4 regions of the Kitasatospora sp. NPDC051853 genome follow, and region 1 is predicted to be linked to each of the others. Evidence: riboswitches for the same ligand, from Rfam matches in the RefSeq annotation. Region 1 holds a riboswitch; each other region holds the start of a gene.

The links. Region 1 has a riboswitch for cobalamin ahead of metE (5-methyltetrahydropteroyltriglutamate--homocysteine S-methyltransferase). Riboswitches for the same ligand answer to the same signal wherever they lie in the genome.
Region 2: another riboswitch for cobalamin. It lies ahead of cobN (cobaltochelatase subunit CobN); the one in region 1 lies ahead of metE (5-methyltetrahydropteroyltriglutamate--homocysteine S-methyltransferase).
Region 3: another riboswitch for cobalamin. It lies ahead of ACIA8O_RS31775 (cobalamin biosynthesis protein); the one in region 1 lies ahead of metE (5-methyltetrahydropteroyltriglutamate--homocysteine S-methyltransferase).
Region 4: another riboswitch for cobalamin. It lies ahead of ACIA8O_RS29960 (ribonucleoside-diphosphate reductase subunit alpha); the one in region 1 lies ahead of metE (5-methyltetrahydropteroyltriglutamate--homocysteine S-methyltransferase).

Annotation. Positions count from the first base shown of each region.
Region 1 covers NZ_JBITBY010000017.1:46,682-50,603, forward strand. The annotation lists gene ACIA8O_RS36325 (serine hydrolase domain-containing protein) at 1-350, opposite strand, end outside; gene ACIA8O_RS36330 (serine hydrolase domain-containing protein) at 393-1,568, opposite strand; cobalamin riboswitch at 1,780-2,018, shown strand; gene metE (5-methyltetrahydropteroyltriglutamate--homocysteine S-methyltransferase) at 2,157-3,922, shown strand, end outside.
Region 2 covers NZ_JBITBY010000007.1:26,545-30,466, forward strand. The annotation lists gene cobN (cobaltochelatase subunit CobN) at 1-2,363, opposite strand, end outside; cobalamin riboswitch at 2,486-2,608, opposite strand; gene ACIA8O_RS20590 (cobalamin biosynthesis protein CobG) at 2,821-3,922, shown strand, end outside.
Region 3 covers NZ_JBITBY010000013.1:27,139-31,060, reverse strand. The annotation lists gene ACIA8O_RS31780 (cobyric acid synthase) at 1-1,053, opposite strand, end outside; gene ACIA8O_RS31775 (cobalamin biosynthesis protein) at 1,050-2,015, opposite strand; cobalamin riboswitch at 2,107-2,241, opposite strand; gene ACIA8O_RS31770 (YidB family protein) at 2,382-2,828, shown strand; gene ACIA8O_RS31765 (helix-turn-helix domain-containing protein) at 3,118-3,810, shown strand.
Region 4 covers NZ_JBITBY010000011.1:252,086-256,007, reverse strand. The annotation lists gene ACIA8O_RS29960 (ribonucleoside-diphosphate reductase subunit alpha) at 1-1,539, opposite strand, end outside; cobalamin riboswitch at 1,698-1,839, opposite strand; gene ACIA8O_RS29955 (hypothetical protein) at 1,983-2,873, shown strand; gene ACIA8O_RS29950 (glycoside hydrolase family 26 protein) at 3,007-3,922, shown strand, end outside.

The sequences.
Region 1 (3,922 bases):
TCCAGGCCGACCTTGCCCTCGGCGACCAGTTGCAGGACCACCACGGCGGTGAACGCCTTGGTGTTGCTGCCCGCCCGGATCTGCCCGTCGACCGGGACCGGGGCGCCGGTGGCCAGGTCGCCGGTACCGGCGGTGTAGCTGCGGCTGCGGCCGTCGCGGCCCTTGACGGTGGCCAGGGCGGCGGGCATCCCGTCGTCCTTCACCAGCGCGTCGAGGCGCTGCTGCACGACGTCCGGGCGCGGCCCGGCGGAGGCCTCGGCCGGTGCCGGGGCGAAGGCGGTCAGGGCGAGCCCGACGGCGGCGGTCGCCGTCACGGCGTACCGCAGCCGCTGCAGGGCTTGTTGGTTCATCAGGACTCCACTGGTGCGGGGGAACTGTGCCGTGGGCGGGGGTCAGCGGCAGAGCGCCGCGTCCACCACCTGCTCCACGCGCTTCGCGGTCTCGGGGGCCGGGATGGTGGTCACCGCGACGTTGACGGCGCGTCCGTCCTCGGTGACGCCACCGACGGTCTCGAAGCCCGGGATCGCCCCGCCGTGGCCCCAGGCGAGGCCGCCGCAGGAGAGCGGGCGGCTGACCAGCCCGAGCCCGTAGCGGGCGCCGGGGCCGATCGCCTCGGCGGGGACGGTGGTGCGCATCTCGGCCAGCTGGGCCGCGGGCAGCAGACGGCCCGTCAGGAGTGCGCCGTAGAACCGGTTGACGTCGCTGTTGGTCGACACGACGGCGCCGGCTGCCCAGCCCCAGGACGGGTCCAGCTCGGTGTAGTCGCGCAGCGAGCCGTCGGCGGTGCGCTGGTAGCCCTTGGGGTGGGCCTCGTGGATCGTCCTGTCCCCGGGGGCGGGGAAGGAGGTGTGGCGCAGGCCGATCCGGTCGATCACCCGCTTGGTGACCTCCTCGCCGAGCGGGCGCCCGGTGACCTTCTGGATGATCAGGCCCGCCAGCAGGTAGTTGGTGTTGTTGTACTCCCACTGGGTGCCGGGGGCGAAGTGGGCCTTCTGGGCCAGCGCGGCGTCCAGGAGTTCGCGCGGCTCGTAGTAGCGCCCGGGGTCGCTCAGGACGGCGCCCTGGTTCACGTACTCGGGCAGGCCGCTGGTGTGCTGGAGCAGCTGACGGACCGTGATCTTCCGGCCGTCGATGCCCTCCCCGCGCACCAGGCCCGGCAGGTAGGTGTCGACGGCGGCGTCCAGGCCGACCTTGCCCTCGGCGACCAGCTGGAGGACCACCACGGCGGTGAACGCCTTGGTGTTGCTGCCGATCCGTACCTGCCCGTCCACCGGCACCTTGGCCTTGGTGACGACGTCGCCGACACCGGCGGTGTAGCTGCGGCTGCGGCCGTCGCGGCCCTTCACGGTGGCCAGGGCGGCGGGCATCCCGTCGTCCTTCACCAGCGCGTCGAGGCGCTGCTGCACGACGTCCCGCCGTGGGCCGGCGAAGGCCTCGGCCGGTGCCAGGACCCCGGCCAGTACGGCGGTGGCGGTCGCGGCGGTGACGGCGGCGGCCACCCCTCGGCGGGTGGTGCGGCGGGTCTGGCGGTGGTGCTGCGGTGCGTGCTGCGGTGCGTGCTCGTTCATCGTCGGGCCCCTCCGGTTCGGGCGCCGGACCTCGTCCCGGCGCCCTCCCAGAGGATCATCCGACGCACCGTCAATCCGTCGCCGGCGAGGACGAGATGGCGCCCGGGAACGTGCTCCGGGGACCGCCCCGGCCCGGGACCGTGGTCCCGGGCCCCGTCTCGAATCCGCTTCCGGCATGCGGACGTGCGGGACAGGACCGGCGCGGGGGCCTAGGGTGGGAACCGCAGTCGGTTCGCCCTGACAGCCTGTCAGGTGCGTCGTAAGAGGGAACCCGGTGACGCCTTTCATCTGGCCAGTCCGGGACTGCCCCGCAGCGGTGAGTGGGAACGACCGCCGTCACACGCACTGGGCCCGTGACGGGCCCGGGAAGCGACGGCCACTAGGTGTCCGCCCTGTCCAGGACGGATGTGCCCGCGAGTCCGAAGACCTGCCACTGCCCGTGTGCACCCCGCACGCGGTGATCTCGGTGACCTCGTGGGCGGGTCGGCGGAACGGACGGGCACATCCTGGTGCCGCGTCCGCGCTGTCACACCTCCTCGCCCGCGCGCCCTCCCGGGATCGCAGCGCGACTCGCGAAGGAGAGTCTCCGTGACCACCAGCACCACCGCCTCGCAGGTCACCGTTTACGGTTACCCCCGGCAGGGGCCGGACCGTGAGCTCAAGAAGGCGGTCGAGGGCTACTGGAAGGGCACCGTCAGCGCCGCCGCCCTCCGCTCCACCGCCGCCGAACTGCGGTGCGCCAACTGGCGCCGCCTCGCCGGAGCCGGCATCACCGAAGTCCCCACCGGGGACTTCTCGTTCTACGACCACGTCCTGGACACCACGGTGGCCGTCGGCGCGATCCCGCCCCGCCACCGCGCCGCCGTCGAGGCCGACTCGCTGGACGGCTACTTCGCCATGGCCCGCGGCACCCAGGAGGTCGCGCCGCTGGAGATGACCAAGTGGTTCGACACCAACTACCACTATCTGGTGCCCGAGTTGGGACCGGACACGGTCTTCACCGCCGACTCCGCCAAGGCGGTCGGCGAGCTGCGCGAGGCGATCGGGCTCGGCCACCGGGGCCGCCCGGTCCTGGTCGGCCCGCTGACCTACCTGCTGCTGGCCAAGCCGGCCCCCGGCGTGTCCGCCGGCTTCCAGCCGATCACCCTGCTCGACCGGCTGCTGCCGGTCTACGCCCAGCTGCTGGCCGAGCTCAAGTCGGCCGGTGCCGAGTGGGTCCAGCTGGACGAGCCCGCCCTGGTCCAGGACCGCACCCCGGCCGAACTCAACGCCGCCACCCGGGTGTTCCGCGACCTCGGCGCCCTCACCGACCGTCCGAAGATCCTGGTCGCCACCTACTTCGACCGGGCCGGCGAGGCGCTGAAGGTGCTCGCCAAGGCCCCGGTGGAGGGGGTCGGCCTGGACTTCACCGGGCCCGCCGCGGCCAACCTGGCGGACCTCGCGGCCGTCGGCGGGCTGCCCGGCAAGCGGCTGGTGGCCGGGGTGGTGGACGGGCGCAACGTCTGGGTCAACGACCTGGAGAAGTCGCTCGCCACCCTGGCCACCCTGCTCGGCCTGGCCGACCGGGTGGACGTCGCGCCGTCCTGCTCGCTGCTGCACGTCCCGCTGGACGCCACCGCCGAGCGCGAGCTGGACCCGCAGATCGCCCGCTGGCTGGCCTTCGCCCGGCAGAAGACCGCCGAGGCGGCCCTGCTCGCCCGGGGCCTGCGGGAGGGCACGGACACCATCGCGCCCCAACTCGCCGCCAACCGCGCCGACCTGGCGTCCCGGGCCGGCTCCCCGATCACCCGCGACCCGGCCGTCCGGGCCCGGGTCGCGGCCACCACCGAGGCCGACGCACGACGCGGCCAGGCCTACCCCGAGCGGGCGGCGGCGCAGCGGGCCCGGCTGGCCCTGCCCGTGCTGCCGACCACCACCATCGGCTCCTTCCCGCAGACCGCTGAACTTCGGCTTGCCCGGGCTGACTTGCGGGCCGGGCGGATCGACGCGGCGGCCTACCGGGAGCGGATGGAGGCCGAGGTCCGCGAGGTGATCGAGTACCAGGAGAAGGCCGGCCTGGACGTCCTGGTGCACGGCGAGCCCGAACGCAACGACATGGTCCAGTACTTCGCCGAGCAGCTCACCGGCTACCTCGCCACCCAGCACGGCTGGGTGCAGTCCTACGGCACCCGGTACGTCCGGCCCCCGGTGCTGGCCGGCGACATCTCCCGGCCCGCCCCGATGACCGTCGACTGGCAGCGCTACGCCCAGTCCCTGACGGACCGTCCGGTCAAGGGCATGCTCACCGGCCCGGTCACCATGCTCGCCTGGTCCTTCGTCCGCGACGACCAGCCGCTCGGCGACACCGCCCGCCA
Region 2 (3,922 bases), on a different contig from region 1:
AAGCCGCCGCCCAGCGCGTGCAGCACCGCGTCCAGCTCGTCGGTGGTGGCGGACAGCCGCGGGACCACCTCGCGGGCGGCGAAGTCGAGCACCTCGCGGACCGCGTCCGGGTGCCCGGCGGCCACCTTCTCCACCGCGGACGGGGCCCAGTCCTCGGCCTCCATCGCCTCGACCAGGGCACGGGCCTGCGCCTCGGCCGCGTCGGTGGCGCCCAGGGTCAGCGCCGCCTCGTCCAGGCCGAGCGCCTCGCGCAGGCCGGGCAGCGCGCTGACGCCGCCCCAGATCTGACGGGCCCGCAGGATCGCCAGCACGATGTTGACCCGGTCCTCGCCGGCCGGGGCCTGGCCGAGCACGTGCAGGCCGTCCCGGATCTGGGCGTCCTTGATCTCGCAGAGCCAGCCGTCGACGTGCAGCAGGAAGTCGTCGAAGCCGTCGTCCTCGGGGCGCTCGTCCAGGCCGAGGTCGTGGTCCAGCTTGGCGGCCTGGATCAGGGTCCAGATCTGGGCCCGGATGGCCGGCAGCTTGGCCGGGTCCATCGCGGCGATGTTGGAGTGCTCGTCGAGCAGCTGCTCCAGCCGCGCGATGTCGCCGTAGGAGTCGGCCCGGGCCATCGGCGGGACCAGGTGGTCGACCAGGGTGGCGTGGGCGCGGCGCTTGGCCTGGGTGCCCTCGCCCGGGTCGTTGACCAGGAAGGGGTAGACCAGCGGCAGGTTGCCGAGCACCGCGTCCGGCCCGCACTCGGCGGACAGCGCGGCGGTCTTGCCGGGCAGCCACTCCAGGTTGCCGTGCTTGCCGAGGTGGACCACGGCGTGGGCGCCGAAGCCGCCGTCGGCCTGCGCGGCCTCGATCCAGCGGTAGGCGGCCAGGTAGTGGTGGCTCGGCGGCAGGTCCGGGTCGTGGTAGATCGCGACCGGGTTCTCGCCGAAGCCGCGCGGCGGCTGGATCAGCACGAGGAGGTTGCCGGAGCGGATCGCGGCCAGCACGATGTCGCCGTCCGGGTTCTGCGAGTGGTCCACGTAGAGGTTGCCGGGGGCCGGGCCCCAGTGCTCCTCGACCTGCTCGCGCAGACCCTGCGGCAGCTCGGCGTACCAGCGGCGGTAGTCGGCGGCCGGGATGCGGACCGGGTTGCGGGCGAGCTGGTCCTCCGTCAGCCAGTCCTGGTCGTAGCCGCCGGCCGCGATCAGCGCGTGGATCAGCTCGTCGCCCTCGTGCCCGTCGCCGGTGAGGTCCAGGCCGGGGACGTCGGTGCCGATGTCCATGCCCTCGGCGCGCAGCCGGGCCATCAGCCGCATCGCCGAGGCCGGGGTGTCCAGGCCGACCGCGTTGCCCACCCGGGCGTGCTTGGTCGGGTACGCGGAGAGCACCAGGGCCAACCGCCGCTCGGCGGCCGGGACGTGACGCAGCCTCGCGTGGGCGACCGCGATGCCCGCCACCCGGGCGGCCCGCTCGGCGTCCGCCGCGTAGACGGTCAGGCCGTCCTGGTCCAGCTCCTTGAAGGAGAACGGCACGGTGATCAGGCGGCCGTCGAACTCCGGCACGGCGATCTGGGTCGCGGTGTCCAGCGGGGAGAGGCCGTCGTCGCTGGCCTCCCACTGCTCGCGGGACCAGGTCAGGCAGAGCGCCTGGAGGATCGGGCGGTCCAGCGCGGCCAGCGCGCCGGCGTCCCAGGCCTCCTCGTCGCCGCCGGCCTGCGCGTCGGCCGGGCGGGTGCCGCCGGCCGCCAGCACGGTGGTGACCAGCGCGTCGGCCTGCGCCAGCTCGGCCAGCAGCTCCGGCTCGGCGCCGCGCAGGGTCGCGCAGTAGATCGCCTTCGCCCGGGCGCCCGTGGCCTCGATCGCCTGGCAGAGGATCTCCACGAAGGCGGTGTTCCCGCTCATGTGGTGGGCGCGGTAGTAGAGCACCGTCACCAGCGGGCCGTCGTTGTCGGCCGCCTGACGCTCCAACGGGCCCCAGGCGGGCGCGGAGGCGGGCGCCGCGAAGCCGTGGCCGGTGAGCAGCACGGTGTCGGAGAGGAAGGCGCCGAGCTCGGCCAGGTTGGCCGGGCCGCCGTGCGCCAGGTAGGCGTGCGCCTCGGCGGCCAGGCCGGCGGGCACCGTGGAGAGCTCCATCAGCTGGGCGTCCGGGGCCTGTTCGCCCGTCAGCACCACCACCGGGCGCGGCCCGGCGAGCAGCGCGTCCAGGCCCTCCTGCCAGGCCCGGCGGCCGCCGAGCAGCCGGACGACGACCAGGTCGGTGCCCTCCAGCAGCGCGGGCAGGTCGTCCACCCCGAGCCGGGCCGGGTTCCCCAGCCGGTACGGGACCGGACCGTTCGAGGCGCGGGCGCTCAACAGGTCGGTGTCGGAGGTGGAGAGGAGCAGGATCATGCGGAGGCCCTCCCGGCCGTGACTTCACGCCGGGACGGCGGCGGGCACGAGGAGACGGCGGCGCGACGGAGCGCTGGTGTACGGCGCACGGGCACGGCGGAGCCTTCCTCGGGGTCCGCGCCCCGGGCTGGTGTGAGGACGGCAGGAGTTCCTGGCTCCCACGGCCGAACCGTGGTCACAGTGGCGGGACCGCACCGGATTCGCACCGGTTTCCTCCCCATAGCGCCGTCGCTGGCGTTGGCTGGGCTGTGCGCCCACCCGGGGAGCATCGTACGGGGTGCGCCCGGGTTGCGGACCAGGGTCCCGAAGGTCTGTCAGGTGATCACCGGTGCGGGCGGGGGAGGACGGGAGGGTGGACGGAGGGTCGGGTGGTCGGGGAGAGCGGGCCGTGCCGCCGGGGACGGAGGGTCGCGCGGACGTGACGCAGCGGACAGGAGCAAACCGGCGGAACGTGGGTATGCTCGCGGCCATGCCACCCACGCCGCCCGTCGCCGAGTCACGCCCCGGCGCGTCCGACCGCGACCGGGGCGGTGCCTCCGCAGCCGGGCGGGAGGCCGCCTCCGGGCCCGACCGCGACCGGGGTGACGCCTGCCCGGGAGCGCTGCGGCTGCACCGGGCCGACGACGGGGCGTTGGCCCGGGTCCGGCTTCCCGGCGGCCTGCTGACGGCCGCTCAGGCCCTCGCCCTGGCCGACGCGGCCGAGCGGCTCGGCGACGGGCGGCTGGAGCTGACCTCGCGCGGCAACGTCCAGCTGCGGGGCCTGGCCGAGGACGCCGGGGCCGAGCTCGGTGCCCTGCTGCGGGCTGCCGGGCTGCTGCCCTCCGAGACCCACGAGCGGGTCCGCAACGTCATCGCCTCGCCGCTCTCCGGGCTGGACGGGCTCGGCAGCGCCGACGTCCGGGCCTGGGCGCGGGAGTTGGACGCGCTGCTGTGCGCCAGCCCGCCGGCCGCCGGACTGGCCGGACTGTTCCTCTTCGTCCTGGACGACGGCCGCGGCGACGTGGCCTCCCTGGACGCCGATGTGACCTTGATCGCAACGCCCGGCGGCGGCGCGCTGCTGCGCCTCGGCCGGGCCGCCACCGCCCGCCGGGTCGCCCCCGGGACCGCTCCCGCCGCCGCGCTGGCCGCCGCCGAGGAGTTCCTGACGGCGGTACGAGCGGCTGGGGTGAAGGCCTGGTTCGTCCGGGAGGCCGCCCAGCTGCTCGACCCGGGCGCCGAGCCGCTGCCCGTCTTCGCGGGCGGCGCCCCCGAGTTGGGACCGTTCGGCGGCGGGGTCGTGGCCGGCACCCGCTTCGGCAGCGTGACCGCCGCCCAGTGGCGGGCGCTGGCCGGGGCCTGCGCCGGAGAGCTGCGGATCACCCCGTGGCGCAGCGTCGTACTCCCCGGGGCGACGGCGGTCGGCGAACTGGCCGCCGCCGGGCTGCGCCTGACGCCCGGTTCGCCCTGGGAGCTGGCCACCGCCTGCACCGGCGCGCCGGGCTGCGCCAAGTCGCTCGCGGACGTACGGGCGGACGCCGCCCGGGCGTTGGAGACCGCCGGGGTGCCCGGGCTGCCGGTGC
Region 3 (3,922 bases), on a different contig from region 1:
CTCGTCCTCGATCTCCCGGCCGAGCATCTGGTACCCGCCGCAGACCCCGAGCACCGGCAGGCCCGCCGCCACCCGCTCGCGCAGCACCGGCTCCAGGCCCCGCTCGCGCAGCCAGGCCAGGTCCGCCACGGTGGCCCGGGTACCGGGCAGCACCACCAGGTCCGCGTCGGCCAGCTCCTCGGCCCGGGTCGCCCAGCGCACCAGCACGCCCGGCTCCTGGGCCAGCGCGTCCAGGTCGGTGAAGTTCGACAGCCGCGGGAAGCGCACCACGGCCACCCGCAGCACGTCCCGGCCGACCGGCCCGCGCACCGCGCCCCGGTCCACCACCGTGGTCAGGTCCAGCGAGTCCTCGGCGTCCAGCCACAGGCCCGGCAGCATCGGCAGGGTGCCCAGCACCGGACGGCCCGTCAGGTCGTGCAGCATCCTCAGCCCCGGCTCCAGCAGCCGCGCGTCGCCGCGGAACTTGTTGACGAACCAGCCCGCCACCAGCGCCTGGTCCTCGGCCGAGAGCAGCGCCAGGGTCCCGTACATCGCGGCGAAGACCCCGCCCCGGTCGATGTCGCCGACCACCACCACCGGCAGCTTCGCCGCCGTGGCCAGGCCCATGTTGGCGATGTCCCGGTCCCGCAGGTTGATCTCGGCCGGCGAGCCGGCGCCCTCGCAGACCACCACCTCGTACCGGCTGCGCAGGTCCGCCAGGCACTCCAGCGAGCGCTCCAGCAGGTACGGCTTGCGCTCCCGGTAGTCCAGCGCGCCGACCTCGGCCACCGGCTTGCCCAGCAGCACCACCTGGCTGCGCGCGTCCGCCCCCGGCTTGAGCAGCACCGGGTTCATCGCCGCCTCCGGCTCCACCCGGGCGGCCTGCGCCTGCATCGCCTGGGCCCGGCCGATCTCGGCGCCGTCGGCGGTGACGAAGGAGTTCAGCGACATGTTCTGCGCCTTGAACGGGGCGACCCGCACCCCCTGCCGGGCCAGCCAGCGGCAGATGCCCGCGGTCACGACGCTCTTCCCGGCGTCCGAGGTGGTCCCGGCCACCAGCAGCGCGTTGCTCACGTTGTCCTCCCCTTACGGCTCTTCCGGCCCGCACCGGAGATGACGGCCCGTCCGACCAGCGCGACGCCCAGCGCCAGCGCGCCGACCCGGCGCGACAGGGCGCAGGCCCGTTCGATGTCCCGCACGCCCACGGGGCGCAACTCGGCCCCGAGCACCGGTCGGTGCTCCACGCGCTCCCCGTACTGCAGCGTGCCCCCGAGGCGCACCCCCAGGGCGCCCGCGAAGGCCGACTCCGCCTGCCCGGCGTTCGGGCTCGGGTGTGACGAACCGTCACGCCGCCACACCCGCCAGGCCGTCCCCGGCTCCGGCGCGGCCGCCACCGTCAGCAGCGCGGTCAGCCGCGCCCCGGGCCAGCCCGCCACGTCGTCCAGCCGCGCCGAGGCCCAGCCGAACCGCAGGTACCGCGCCGAGCGGTGCCCCACCATCGCGTCCAGGGTGTTCACCGCCCGGAACGCCAGCAGCCCGGGCGTCCCGGCCAGGGCCCCCCAGGTGAGCGCGTTCACCACCGCGTCGGCGGTGTTCTCCGCCACCGACTCCACCACGGCCCGGGCGATCTGCTGCCCGTCCAGCCCGCTCGGGTCCCGCCCGCACAGGTGCGGCAGCCGCTCCCGGGCCGCCGTCAGGTCCCCGGCCTCCAGCGAGGCCCCGATGGTCCGGGCCTCCCGGGCCAGCGAACTCCCGCCCAGCACGGTGAAGGTGGCGGCCGCAGCCAGTGCGGCGGTGGCGACGGGGCTGCGGCGCACGGCACGCCCGGCCAGCGCGGCCCCGGCGGCGACCGTCCCCACACAGGCGGCGGTGTACGCGGCCCCCACCGCCCGGTCGTCGCGCCAGATCCGGCGCTCCAGCCCCGTCGCGGCCGAGCCGAACAGCGCCACCGGATGGCCGCGCCGGGGATCGCCGAAGCGGGCGTCCGCCAGGTAGCCGGCGGCGGCGCCCAGCAGAAAGGGGGTCAGACGGCGCACGGTGCGGGCGAGTCGGCGTGGCTCCGGGCAGGCGGCATCAGTGCGTGTCCTCACTCAGGGTCCGCGCCCTGGATCGACGTAGCGGGGGCGAGAGTCTCCTGGCTTCCGGGTCGGACACACCCTCGGGCCTTCCAACAGCCGCCTGGGCGGGCCGTCGTGACCATGGATCGAGCGTGCTCCCCGGTGACAGTGGCGGGACCGCGCCGGATTCGCACCGGCTTCCTCTCCTTGCCTCCGATTGGCTGAAAGATCCCACCACGCCCCTCGACCGGCCGTCAACAACGGGCGCGGAGGGCTTGGTCACACGGTTGTCCGCCCCACCGTGCGGCGTACCCCCGGCAGGGCGAGGCTGGCCGTGGCGCGGCAGTGCTGCCGCACCGGACCCGGAAGAACAGAGGGACGGCGATGACCGATCTCGGCAAACTCCTCAGCGGTCTGCTCGGCGGCAGCGGCGGCGGGAACGGCAGTGCGGGGAACCTCCTCTCCATCCTGCTCGGCTCGCTCGCCGCGAACGGCGCCGGGCGGGGCAACGGGCTCGGCGCCCTGCTCCAACAGCTGACGGAGGGCGGCCTCGGCTCCCAGGCCCGCTCCTGGGTCGGCACCGGCGACAACCACCCCGTCACCGGTCCCGAACTCGCCGCCGCCCTCCCACCCGGCGAACTCGAGATGCTCGCCCGCAACGCCGGCATCACCCCCGACCAGGCCGCCGACACCCTCGCCACCCACCTCCCCACCACGGTCGACCGCCTCACCCCCAACGGCGAACTCCCCACCCCGGCCACCATCGAGGAACTCTTCGGCAAGATGCACTGAGGCAACCGGCGCGGCAGGGCAGCGACCTCAGGGGCGCGAGGAACTGCGCGCAGGGGAACGGCAGCACCTGCAACCGGCTGACGGCGGTTCAGTTGCCGGTGGACCGCCTCCCGAAGCGCGCAGTTCCCCGCGCCCCGGCGTCGCTCCTCGCCGTCGTTACCTCCTACCGGTCCTGGGTGATCATCCGTCAGTAGTGGTAGGAACCTCCAGGCGGACGGGCGGGCCCGGGAAGCCGGTTCGTGCGTTCAGCGGGTGCAGGCGGCAGCCGACCCGCACCTACGGTCTGGGCATGCGCCGAAGACCGCCCACCCCCACGCCGGTCCCGTTCTCACCCGCCGCCGCGAGGGCCCACCGGGTGGGCCTCGGGCTGACGCCCGAGCAGGTCGCGGCCGGCATGGCCGCCCACGGCGTGCGGCTGCTGCCCACCCACGTGATCGGCTGGGAGAGCGGGGAGTACCGCCCGGACGAGACCGAGTTCATCGCCCTGGCCCGCGCCCTCTGGTGCCCGCCCGTCCAGCTGATGGGCACCGCCCCGTCGAGCCTGCGCGACTTCCGGGTGGCCCGGGAGCTCACCCAGGAGCAGGCCGCCCGCCGGATCGGCGTCGCCCCGCGCACCTACGAGCAGGCCGAACTGACCGGCAGTTGGCCCGGTGACCCCGAGCAGTCCTGGGAACTCGCCCAGGTGCTCGGCCTCACCCTCCGCGCCTTCGTCCTGGTGACCAACCGTCAGGACGCCCTGGAGAAGTGCCTGCGCCAGTGCGTGGACGGCCGCTGGCAGAGCCAGGTGAAGCCGGTCGCCAAGCTCCTGCCGGTGCCCCGCCCCGTCCTGGAGACCGTCCTCGCCGAGCTCCAGCAGGACCACGTCGTCCCGATGCACTGGGGCGCCGCCCCCGCCGCCGCCGAACAGCAGCAGCCCGATGTCCCGCCCCTCCAGCGGTTCTGGCAGCTGCTCGCCTCCCGCCCCACCGACATCCCGGTCTGACGGTCCGTCCGCTCCGGTCCGGCCCGTCCAGCCCTCGCGGCCCTCCCGGCTCCCGTACGGCGGCACTCCGGTGGCACCCCGCCCCCGCCCCCGGTCGAATGGACGGCAACGT
Region 4 (3,922 bases), on a different contig from region 1:
CCGCCAGCGGGAGTTGGAGGTGCCCGCCTCGGTGGTCGGGTAGAAGTTGATGTCGATGACCCGGTCCAGGAAGGTCACGGCGGTGCGCACGGTGGCGTCCAGCCGCTCCCAGTCCATCGCGTTGAGCAGGTCGGCGACGGTGGCACCCGCGGCGACGTGGGCGCCCAGGTTGACCGAGCCGAGGTTGCAGACGGCGGTCTCGGAGTCGTCGGTGACCTCGATGATCTCGGTGCAGAGGTTCGAGGAGTGGACCACCCGGCCGGGCAGCGCGGTCTGGTTGGCGGCCCGGTTGGAGGCGTCCTTGAAGGTCATCCAGCCGTTGCCGGTCTGCGCCAGGGTGCGCATCATCCGGGCGTACAGGGTCTGCGCCGGGATGGTGCGGACGGCCTTGCCGGCCTGCTCGGCCTTGAGGTAGGCCTCGTCGAACTCGGCGCCCCAGAGGTCGACCAGCTCGGGCACGTCGGCCGGGGAGAACAGCGACCAGTCGGCGTTGGCGTTCACCCGGCGCATGAACTCGTCCGGGATCCAGTGGGCCAGGTTGAGGTTGTGGGTCCGGCGGGCCTCCTCGCCGGTGTTGTCGCGGAGCTCCAGGAACTCCTCGATGTCCGCGTGCCAGGTCTCCAGGTAGACGCAGGCCGCGCCCTTGCGGCGGCCGCCCTGGTTCACCGCGGCGACCGAGGAGTCCAGGGTGCGCAGGAACGGGACGATGCCGTTGGACTTGCCGTTGGTGCCGCGGATCAGGCTGCCGCGCGAGCGGATCCGGGAGTAGGACAGGCCGATGCCGCCGGCGTGCTTGGAGAGCCGGGCGATCTGGGCGTACCGGTTGTAGATCGAGTCCAGGTTGTCCAGCGGCGAGTCCAGCAGGTAGCAGGAGGACATCTGCGGGTGCTTGGTGCCGGAGTTGAACAGCGTCGGGGAGCTGGTCAGGTACTCCAGACGGCTCATCAGGCGGTAGAGCCCGGCCACCTCGGCCACCGACTCCTCGGTGTCGCCGACCGCCAGGCCCGCCGCGACCCGGAGCAGGAAGTGCTGCGGGGTCTCGATCACCTGACGGGTGATCGGGTGGCGCAGCAGGTAGCGGGACTGCACGGTGCGCAGGCCGAAGTACTCGAAGCGGTCGTCGCCGGAGCGGTCGACCAGACCGTCGAAGGCGGCCGCGTGCTTGGCCACGAAGGCCGCGGTGACGTCACCGATCAGGCCCTCGGCGTGGCCGACGGCGATCGAGGCGGAGAAGGAGACGGCGCCCTGCGAGACGGCCTCGTCCTGGATCTCCAGCGCCAGCAGCCGGGCCGCCAGCTTCGAGTACTGCGGGTCCTCGGCGATCATCGAGGCGGCAGCCTCCACGGCCAGCCCGCGCAGCTCGGCGAAGTCCGAACCGGCGTGCCGGCCGCGCAGCGCAGCGGCCGCGACGTGGCCCGGGTCCACCTGGGGGAGGTCGGCGCTGCGGTCCGTGAGGAGCCGGAGCAGGGCGGCCCCCGGTTCGGTCCGGTCTTCGGCGGTTCCCTGGGCGGGCAGGGCAACTGAGGCAGCGATGGTCAAGGCGCTTCTCTCCTGGCGGCGGCGGTCGGCATGGCTGCCGGGCCGACTTGGGCGCAGGGGAGTACGGCGCTGACGCCGTCACGGCGCGCGCGATCCACCCCCCGGCCCACCCGCGAGGCCCGGACGTCACTGCGGTGCTCCAAGGCATCTGCGGGGAAGCCGTGTGGCACACCGTCGGCAGGTCACCGGACTCGCGGGCCGTCGTCGAGGCGGCCGCTCACCGTTGCGGGGCAGTCCCGGACTTCCACCGGAGTTCCCCTGCATCGACAGCGAGAGCGAGCATACATGTAGTGCTAGCTGGCTTGGTGGACCCCACATCTTGTGTGGTGTCGTGTAGCGCGATGGTGGCCCGGAGTGATGGCCGGAGGCCCCGCAGGAGGCCGTTCGGGGAGCCGAGGCCGTCCCTGTTCGCGGATTCTCCACATGGCCTAGGATCTGCGCTCATGAGTGATGGGGTGGGCATGAACGGTGGCAACGGGCAGCAGCCCGGTCAGGGATATCCGCAGTACCAGCAGCAGTACCCGGGGTACGGTCCGCCGGCCGGCGGACCGGACTGGGACGCGATGGCGCAGCGGGCCCAGGACGACGCGAAGCGGAAGACCCGGATGCGGTTGCTGCTCGGCGTGGTCGCGCTCGCGGTCGTCGGCGGGCTGGTCGCCGTGGCGGTCTCCGTGTCGAAGGGCGGCGACCCGGTCGCACAGCCGACCGGGACGGCCTCGACCGGCAAGACCGGCTCCAGCGTGAGCCCGACGGCCACCACCGGGGCGACCAAGGCGCCGGTACCGAACCCGGCGTCCCCGCTCGCCGGTGACGACGCGTCACTCAAGGCCATCTGGGACGTGAGCACGGACAAGGCACCCGTGGACCCGGCCGCGTTCTTCCCCGAGGAGACCCTCGAGTTCGGCGGCGCCGTCTGGACCCGGCGCAGCGCGACGACGGTCACGCCGTGCTGGCACGCCATCACCGGCGGGCTCGCGGACGCGATCGAGAACCAGGCCTGCCGGCAGGTGGTGCGGGCCACCTACGTGCTGAACGACAGCGCCGTGGTGGTCGGCGTGGCGGTCTTCGACAAGCGGCTCCAGGCCGAGACGGCGACCGGCAACGTCAACGGACAGCTCAAGGGCCTCCAGGTCGAAGGCATGAAGGACTTCTGCCAGGAGGTGGGGTGCGCCAGCACGCACGGCTCGCTCGGCCGGTTCGCGTACTTCACGGCCGCGGGCTCGGCGAAGGAGGGCGGCATCACCGCTGACAAGGTCGCCACCGACGCCGGACCGGGCTTCGCCGCCCGGGTGCGCTCGACGCTGGAGAAGCGGGCTCTCTCGCAGGCGGGCTGACCGGTGTGACCTGGGGTCAGATCCGCACGCAGGCCCCGATACTGTCTCCCTGTCAAGGATGATCAGGAGTTGTCAGGGGGAGTCCGTGATATCTCTGCGGGGCAGACACGGCGGTGCTGTGACGCTGGGCGCCGTGACGCTGACGGCCTCGCTCGTCTGCGCGACGGTGATAGCGGTCAGCGGCGCGGAGGACGGGCCGGGAGCGGCCCCGACCTCCGCCCCGGCCTCGTCCGGGCCCGGCCTGGCGTCGGCCCCGGCGTCGCGTCCGGTGCCGGCCGATCTGGGCAAGGACCTGCTCAAGCGTGACCCGGCCGCCTCGCCCAACGCCCGGGCGGTCTTCCAGCTGCTGGCCGACCTGGAGCAGGCCGCCCGCTCGGGCAAGCCGCGCGGCACGGTCATCGGGCAGCACGTGGAACTGCAGAACGAGCTCTACAACGCCTCCTACGGTGACTTCGCCGGCTCCAAGCCGGCCGGCTACTACTACAAGAAGGCGGCCGACATCACCGGCAAGCTGCCGGGGTTCGTCGAGGCGGACCTGGGGCCGGGGTACGGGCAGTCGGCCTGGGGGGTCGGCAACGAGCGGAGCTACTCGGCCGGGCGCTGGCCCTCCTGCGAGGCCAAGTGGCAGTACGCCGACGACGCGGTGGACCTGCTGAAGGCGGTCTGGTCGGGCTACCCCCGTGCGGCGGACGGCAGTTACGGGACCGGTGCCGGCGGCGCGCAGCGCAACTGCGACGGCAGCACCACCGTCCTGCCGGACAACGGCGGCGCCCCGGCCGGGATGGTCGGCATGTCCTTCCACGAGCCCTACCCCGGTGCCCCGGTGAAGTCCTTCGAGAACGTGCTCTGCCGCAGCTCTCCCCGGATGACCGACCCGAAGTGGTTCGGCCGGGTGGTCGACCAGGCGGGCGGGACCCGTGAGAACCAGGCCCTGATGGAGGACCTGCGCTTCCTCGCGGACCACCTGGAGTACCTGGCCGCGCACGACGTCCCGGTGCTCTTCCGGCCGTACCACGAGATGAACAACCAGGACTGCCAGCGCAGTTTCT